2 regions of the Erwinia persicina genome follow, and region 1 is predicted to be linked to the other one. Evidence: predicted binding sites of a transcription regulator. Region 1 holds the regulator's gene; the other holds the start of a gene.

Region 1 (4,127 bases):
ATTACTTAACGAAGTCTTCGCCGAGCGTAATATCACTCTTCAGCGTATTGAGCATACCGTCCAGAGACTGTTTTTCAAACGCACTTAACTGGCCAATTGGCCGGCGTTCTTCAATGCCATTTTTACCCAACAGCACCGGCTGTGAGAAGAAACGCGCGTATTCGCCATCCCCTTCAACATAAGCACAGACCACAACATTGCTTTCACCCTTCAGGGCACGGACCAGGGACAAACCAAACACCGCAGCAGCCTGCCCCATGGAAAGCGTTGCAGAACCGCCACCCGCTTTCGCTTCCACGACTTCGGTACCCGCGTTCTGAATACGTTTAGTCAGATCTGCCGCTTCCTGTTCGCTAAATGTTACGCCGGGGATCTGTGACAGCAGTGGCAGGATAGTGACGCCAGAGTGCCCACCGACGACCGGAACATTCAGATCCTGAGGTTGCTTGCCTTTGAGCGCGGCAACAAAAGTATTAGCGCGGATAATGTCCAGCGTGGTCACGCCAAACAGTTTATTTTTATCGTAAACGCCCGCTTTTTTCAGCACTTCAGCAGCGATAGCAACGGTCGTGTTTACCGGATTGGTAATGATGCCGATCAGCGCTTTCGGGCTGGTCGAAGCCACCTGCTCAATCAGATTACGCACGATACCGGCATTAACGTTGAAAAGATCTGAACGATCCATACCGGGTTTACGGGCCACACCGGCAGAAATCAGTACCACGTCAGCACCTTTTAGCGCGGGGGTTGCATCTTCACCGCTGAAGCCTTCAATACTGACGGAGGTAGGGATATGGCTTAAATCAACCGCTACACCTGGGGTCACTGGGGCGATGTCGTACAGAGAGAGTTCTGAGCCAGCCGGAAGCTGAGTTTTAAGCAGGAGGGCCAGAGCCTGACCAATACCACCTGCTGCACCGAGGACTGCAACTTTCATCCTAAACTCCTTATTATATTTTGAACATTACATTTGCCGGGAAATCCATCTACATTTGCATTGTGATGCGGCGTTACATTACACCTTTAGCGCTGATGCGGACAACCTCATCATTATAACAAACTGTTCACATCGTGCGTATTTCAGCACGGCTTCAGCAAATTCTTTTCAACGCCAAAGTTTGTTAAACTACCTTCCCGTCGGCAGAGATGGCCTACTGAATCATTTCTTATTTGCATAAAAATTCATTTAAATGCATAATAATGTCATATCCCGCTGCGGGGATCCTTTAATCACTCCCTTTTATCGGTAACCTATGCGTAACCCATCTAAGCAAGAAGAACTGATTAAGGCTTTCAAGGCCTTACTCAAGGAAGAAAAATTCAGCTCACAGGGCGAGATTGTCAGCGCACTTCAGGAAGACGGCTTCGAGAATATTAATCAGTCGAAGGTCTCCCGAATGCTGACAAAGTTCGGTGCGGTTCGCACCCGCAATGCCAAAATGGAGATGGTTTATTGCCTGCCGGCGGAAATGGGCGTTCCGACCACGACCAGCCCTCTCAAAAATCTGGTACTGGATATCGACCATAATGAGGCGGTGGTGGTTATCCACACCAGCCCGGGAGCCGCTCAGCTGATTGCCCGTCTGCTCGACTCCCTGGGTAAAGCGGAAGGCATCCTTGGCACCATTGCCGGAGATGACACCATCTTTATTACGCCCGCACGCGCCTTTACGGTGAAGCAGCTGCACGATGCGGTGCTGGTTCTGTTTGAACAAGAGTTATAAGCCGCACCAGACGTTAACCTGCTGGCTACACTTGCTACCCCCTCTTCCAGCCAAAGGCCGTGTCTCACCGGCCTTTTTTGATCCCCTGCTAAATCCCTGCATAACGACACATTCCACTGCCTTTTCTGCCTACAGCCTGCTACTAAGACCTTCAGGATTTATTTCATCGCTATGATCGGCCCCTAATAAAAGCACAGATCGCTAACTTCACGCAGGTTAATGTTTTCACAGCAATTTAACAGCTGATGGTTAAAGTATAAGCGTTTTTTATAACGCGTGGTTATTAAAAACTGAAAGTGGTAGGAAGAATCCCATCAAAACATTATTAGCGTGCTATTAATTTTTTACGTTATTAGATCTATACTTGTTTTCGTGATGCAAATCACAGTATTCAAAAAGATAAAAACAGCTGACGAGGAAAATACTATGAACATTAAAACGACTATTGCCGCTTTTAGCGTGTTGTCTGCACTGTCATTTGGGGCTTTTGCCGCTGAATCGGTTAGCGCCGATCAGGCAAAAAACCTGCAATCAATGGGTGTGGTCAGCGTCAGTGGCATTGCTGGTTCACCGATGGACGTGCGTGAAGCACTGAATACTAAAGCAGAAGAGAAAGGGGCAAGCGCTTACCGCGTTATCGAAAACTACGAGAACGGTAACTGGCACGCCACTGCTTTGCTTTACAAATAAGCACGACAGTTTCCCTGCCTGCATATTAGTTAATTAATTATTTAAATACGGTAACCCCAAGTATAACAAACGCTTTTTAGCCCTTTCGGTTGCCGCGAAACCTTCATTCTGGAGTTTTAATCATGAAAACCACTTTTACTATTGCCGCGTTAGGTCTTGCTTCTATTCTTTCATTTGGTGCAGCTGCCGCAAATCTGGTGACTGACCAGGAGGTTGCCAGCCAGAACCTGCAGGCTGCAGGTACCGTGAGCGTCAGCGGTATTGCCGGAACGCCAATGGATATCCGCCATCAGCTTTCTGAAAAAGCCGATCGTCAGGGTGCAACCTCTTATCGCATCATCGAAGCGCGTAACGGCGATAACTATCACGCCACTGCACAACTGTATAAATAACACCGTATCGGGTGCCCGGTGCGCCCGGCGTGACATGACTGCGGTCATGATATTGCATCCGCAGGTTGTAGGTCACAATGAGGAGATTAATATGAAAATGAAAACAACCATCGCTGCATTGGGTCTGCTTTCCGTCATCAGTGCTGGCGCATCTGCTGCACAGCTGGTGAACAGCCAGCAGGCTGAAAATTTGCAATCTGCGGGGACAATTACGTTAAGCGGCGTGGCGGGGACGCCATCGGATATCCGTCAACAGCTGTCAGCGAAGGCTGATAGCGAAGGCGCTCGCGCTTATCGCATTATTGAAGCGCGTAATCAGGACAGCTGGCACGCCACCGCCGAGCTTTATAAGTAATTCCTCGTCGACAGCCTGCCCCTTAAAGGACAGGCCGGACGAACCTTTTGGCCCCGTTCGCCGGGGCCCTTTTTATTTCCGGTTATCTGACATTAAAGTGCAGCTGACCATCAAGCTCCTCCTCAGCTTCATCAAACAACAGAATCAATGCACCGTAACGCCGCTTCTGACCGCTTCCGAGATGGATAAACTCTATTTCCAGCGGCAAAGGTATCCGTGGCTGAATAATGGCATCCCAGAGGCTGTCCAGGTCGGCTATCTCCCCTACTGCCAGCCCGAATCGTTCGCTGAACTGACGGTAGAAATGGGCCTGATCGACGATTTCGTTAAAATCAAAACGCTCTTTTCTCATACTGGCTGCTCCGCAGAACACCTTGCCATTCCCAGGGCTAAAGCCCGCCAAGATGCAGGGCTTTGACTTCCATAAATTCGTCCAGTCCCAGCACCGATCCTTCACGTCCCAGACCCGACTCTTTGACGCCGCCAAACGGGGCCAGCTCAGTAGAGACTGCGCACTCATTGATCCCTACCATACCGCTTTCCAGCGCGGCAGACACGCGGAATACCCGCTGCAAATCCTGGGTGTAAAAGTAGGCCGCCAGACCGAACTCGGTGTCATTAGCCCGGCGGATCACCTCATCTTCTTCATCGAAACGGAAACAGGCGGCCACCGGTCCGAAAGTCTCTTCCTGCGCCAGCTTCATGCTTTCACTGGCTTCGGCTATCACGGTAGGCTGCCAGAAATTCCCACCCAGCGCATGTCGCGCACCGCCCGTCACCACCCTGCCGCCTTTTGCTACAGCATCATTGACGTGCTCTTCGACTTTTTCCAGCGCAGAAGCCTCAATCAGTGGCCCGACGATCACCCCTTCTTCCATGCCGTTGCCCACTTTCAGCTTATCCACTTCAGCGGCGAGCTGGCTGACAAAACGGTCATATACGCTGTTGTGAATAAAGAAGCGATTG
Region 2 (4,127 bases), 490 kb from region 1:
AAGCAGTACAGAAGATTATCAGCTGTTGCTGAATGACTGTGTGGCGGGCTATCGCGGGTATCTCAAACTGCTGGCGTCTGGAGCCGCTGCGGCGGAGGTTCTGGCTGAGTTTGGCCGTTTCCAGTTGTTGTGCGCCCTGCGTGAGGGCCCGTTTGGCGTCGCCGGGTTGAATGAACGCATTGAGCAGTCGCTGCGGCAGGTGGGATTGATCCGCCGAAACGTGGCGGTAAACGGAAAATGGTTCGCCGGACGTCCCGTGATGATAGCCCGTAACGATAGGGCGCTTGGCCTGTTTAACGGCGATATCGGGATTGCAATGCCGGACAGCGAGCAGCAGTTGAAAGTGTACTTCCCGCTGCCGGACGGCACGATCAAAGCGGTACAGCCCAGCCGGCTGCCGCCGCATGACAGTGCGTGGGCAATGACAGTTCATAAGTCTCAGGGCTCGGAGTTTGAACATACGCTGATGGTGCTGCCGAATCAGATGATGCCGGTGTTAACGCGGGAGCTGGTTTATACCGCCATTACCCGCGCTAAACGCCAGCTGACGCTGTATGCGGATAAAACCGTATTCAACAGTGCGGTGAAGATGCGCACGCAGCGGCGCAGCGGGCTGGTCGATCGTTTAACGAAGGTATAGGGACGGCGTGTGGATCCGGCCGGGGCGACCAGAACAGACGGTCGCCCCGGGAAGCTCATCGCACTTTGCGTGGTTAGCTTTGCCGGGAATGGGCGCTGGCTTCACGCAGGTCGACCATCAGCACTTTTGAGCGGCGCTGGTAGTTATACATCTGCTTTTTGCTTTCCGGCAGCAGTTCAATATCCACCGGTACAAAGCCGCGCTCCTGGAACCAGTGAATGCTGCGTGTGGTTAGCACAAACAGTTTTTTCAGCCCCATCTGCCGGGCCTGAAGCGCCACGCGCTCCAGCAGCGCTTCGCCGCGCGCCGAACTGCGATAATCCGGGTGGACCGCCACACAGGCCATTTCACCGATCTGCTCTTCCGGGAAGGGATAAAGCGCCGCACAGCCGATAGTCAGGTTGTCACGTTCAACAATCGTAAACTTATCGATCTCCATTTCCAGCTGTTCGCGCGAGCGACGCACCAGGATGCCCTGCTGCTCCAGCGGACGAATCAACTCCAGAATGCCCCCGATATCATTAATCGTGGCACGACGGATCTGTTCGGCGCTCTCCATCACAATCTGCGTACCGATACCGTCGCGGGAGAACAGCTCCTGTAACAGCGCACCGTCTTCCTGATAGCTGATCAGATGACTGCGGCGGACGCCGCTGCGGCAGGCTTTAACGGCACCGCGCAGGAAGCGCACCGTGCCGGAATGGTAATCATCGCTGGTTTCCAGCTCTTCGATGCGCTGCTGCGCTTCGTTAGGAAACAGCTCAGACACAATGTCACCTTCGCTGTTAATCACGCCCTGCTCCGAGCAGAAGCCAATCATTTTTTCGGCTTTCAGCTTAATGGCCAGTTGTGTCGCCACCTCTTCCGAGGTCAGGTTGAAACTCTCCCCGGTGACAGACACGGCAACCGGCCCCATCAGCACAATGGCGCCGCTGTCCAGCTGACGGTGGATCGCTTCTTCATCAATACGACGGATGCGACCGCTGTGGCAGTAGTCCACGCCGTCATCCACACCCAGCGGCTGCGCAATAATAAAGTTACCGCTCACCACATTAATATGCGCGCCCTGCAGCGGCGTATTGTTGAGGCTCATCGACAGGCGGGCAGTGATATCGAGCTGCAAACGACCGGCTGCCTGCTTTACCAGCTCCAGGGAGGGGGCATCCGTGACGCGGGTATGTTTATGATAGAGGGGGGCCAGATTGCGCTCTGCGAGGCTGGCGTCAATCTGTGGCCGTGCGCCGTACACCACGACCAGGCGGATGCCCAGGCTGTGGAGCAGACCGATATCGTTAACGATACTTGAGAAGTTCTCATGCTCGATGGCTTCCCCACCCAGCATAATGACAAACGTTTTACCACGGTGGGCGTTGATATAGGGAACGGTATGGCGAAATCCCTGAACCAGCTCGGTACTACGTTCCTTCACGGCAAACCCTCTTTGAATTATTATTCGGTAAAAGTGTATTTTTATTCTTTTATCGGGTCGGGTGCAAGTATCATTTATCCTTACTTATCACCCATTACCGCTTTTCCTCATGGCTAATGCCCTGCATTTATTCGCTTTTTTCGGGTGACACTGCCGGGTGGATTCGTTAAAGTTTTTGCAAAATTTTTCGTATTGGCTTTTTATTAGGCACATCACAGCATCAGGAGCGGCATGACCGATTCAACTTCTCTTAACCGGCGGCGGTTAATACAGGGAGCAGGGGCAGCCTGCTTACTCAGCTTCAGCCGTATCGGCTTCGCCGCCAGCAGTCACGTCCTGGCTATCCGTCTCTGGCCTTCCTCGACTTACTCACGTCTGACTATTGAGTCAAATACCGCACTGAAGTATAAGCAGTTTGCCCTCAGTAACCCCGAGCGCGTCGTGGTGGATATCGAAAATATCCGGCTGAACGCGGTACTGAACCGCGTGGGAAACCTGGTGCGATCGGACGACCCTTATATTAAAAATGCCCGCGTCGGCCAGTTTACCCCCAATACCGTCCGGCTGGTGCTGGAGCTGAAGCAGAATGTCGCCCCTCGCATCTTTACGCTGGCCCCGGTGGCCGGAATTAACAACCGTCTGGTGCTGGATCTCTATCCGGCCATGTCGCAGAAGTACACGGATGATCCCCTGCTGGCATTGCTGGAAGATTACAATCAGGGGGAGCTGGAGCGCAGCCAGCCCGCCGATGCAGCGCTACCGGGTAAGGCCGGAAGGGACCGGCCCATCGTCATTATGATCGACCCCGGCCACGGAGGCGAAGACTCCGGTGCGGTGGGGAAACATAAGACCCGCGAGAAGGATGTGGTGCTGAAAATTGGCCGCCGTCTGAAGGCGCTGATCGACAAGCAGCCGAATATGCGCGCCTATATGACGCGTAATGAAGATGTCTTTATTCCATTGAAGGTACGGGTTGCTAAAGCGCGAAAACAGCGGGCCGACCTGTTCGTCTCTATTCACGCGGATGCGTTTACCAGCCGCGCGGCGCGCGGCTCGTCGGTATTTGCGCTGTCAACGAAAGGGGCCACCAGTACCGCCGCCCGTTTTCTGGCGAAGACGCAAAATGAGTCGGATTTGATTGGTGGAGTGAGCATGAGCGGTGACCGTTACCTCGACCACACCATGTTCGATATGGTGCAAAGCCTGACGATCAATGACAGCCTTAAGTTCGGTAAAGAGGTGCTCTCACGGATGGGAAAAATTAATCATCTGCATAAACGCACTGTGGACCAGGCGGGCTTCGCGGTACTGAAAGCACCGGATATTCCGTCGATTCTGGTGGAAACCGCCTTTATCAGTAACATTGAAGAAGAGCGTAAATTGCGCACCACGCGTTTTCAGCATCAGGTGGCAGATTCGATTCTGGCCGGGATTAAAGCCTACTTTGCCAGCGGCGCACCACTGGCCCCGCATAAATAGTCATTCGGCGGAAGGGATTCCGCTGCAATTCAGAAGAGAGGGGGGTAAACGACAGATACAAAAAAACACCCTTAAGGGTGCTTGATTGGTTGCGGGAGCCGGATTTGAACCGACGACCTTCGGGTTATGAGCCCGACGAGCTACCAGGCTGCTCCATCCCGCGTCCGATTGACGCTTTTACTACTTTTCGTTCCCATCCACGGCGGAAATTGGTTGCGGGAGCCGGATTTGAACCGACGACCTTCGGGTTATGAGCCCGACGAGCTACCAGGCTGCTCCATCCCGCGTCCGCGTGGTTTGTCGCTTCCATCACGACAACGTTCTTTTACTGCTGCTTAACTCAATCATAAAGACTTCAGTTAATTGGTTGCGGGAGCCGGATTTGAACCGACGACCTTCGGGTTATGAGCCCGACGAGCTACCAGGCTGCTCCATCCCGCGTCCGTGGATGCGCACTATACGCCTGATGGGTTTTCTTGCAACCCCTTTTTGCAGATAAGTCGCTAAAATCGTGCCTGTTATACATTTCTTAGCCAGAATGTTGAAATGTTGCACAAGTGCCGGTGCTCTTTACCACTG

Evidence for each region. The regulator ArgR, encoded in region 1, controls arginine synthesis, uptake and breakdown. The targets are predictions, from matches to a motif close to ANTGAATAAAAATACANT.
Region 2: argA (amino-acid N-acetyltransferase) is a predicted target of ArgR. The motif match lies at 2,102-2,119, and genes of this name have one in related genera.

Annotation. Positions count from the first base shown of each region.
Region 1 covers NZ_CP082141.1:451,626-455,752, reverse strand. Annotated here, with positions in the region: gene mdh (malate dehydrogenase) at 2-937, opposite strand; gene argR (transcriptional regulator ArgR) at 1,254-1,724, shown strand; gene yhcN (peroxide/acid stress response protein YhcN) at 2,151-2,414, shown strand; gene yhcN (peroxide/acid stress response protein YhcN) at 2,537-2,806, shown strand; gene yhcN (peroxide/acid stress response protein YhcN) at 2,898-3,161, shown strand; gene K6L24_RS02085 (barstar family protein) at 3,244-3,513, opposite strand; gene K6L24_RS02080 (NAD-dependent succinate-semialdehyde dehydrogenase) at 3,551-4,127, opposite strand, start outside.
Region 2 covers NZ_CP082141.1:938,581-942,707, forward strand. Annotated here, with positions in the region: gene recD (exodeoxyribonuclease V subunit alpha) at 1-640, shown strand, start outside; gene argA (amino-acid N-acetyltransferase) at 714-2,069, opposite strand; gene amiC (N-acetylmuramoyl-L-alanine amidase AmiC) at 2,301-3,548, shown strand; tRNA gene K6L24_RS04255 (tRNA-Met) at 3,635-3,711, opposite strand; tRNA gene K6L24_RS04260 (tRNA-Met) at 3,759-3,835, opposite strand; tRNA gene K6L24_RS04265 (tRNA-Met) at 3,913-3,989, opposite strand.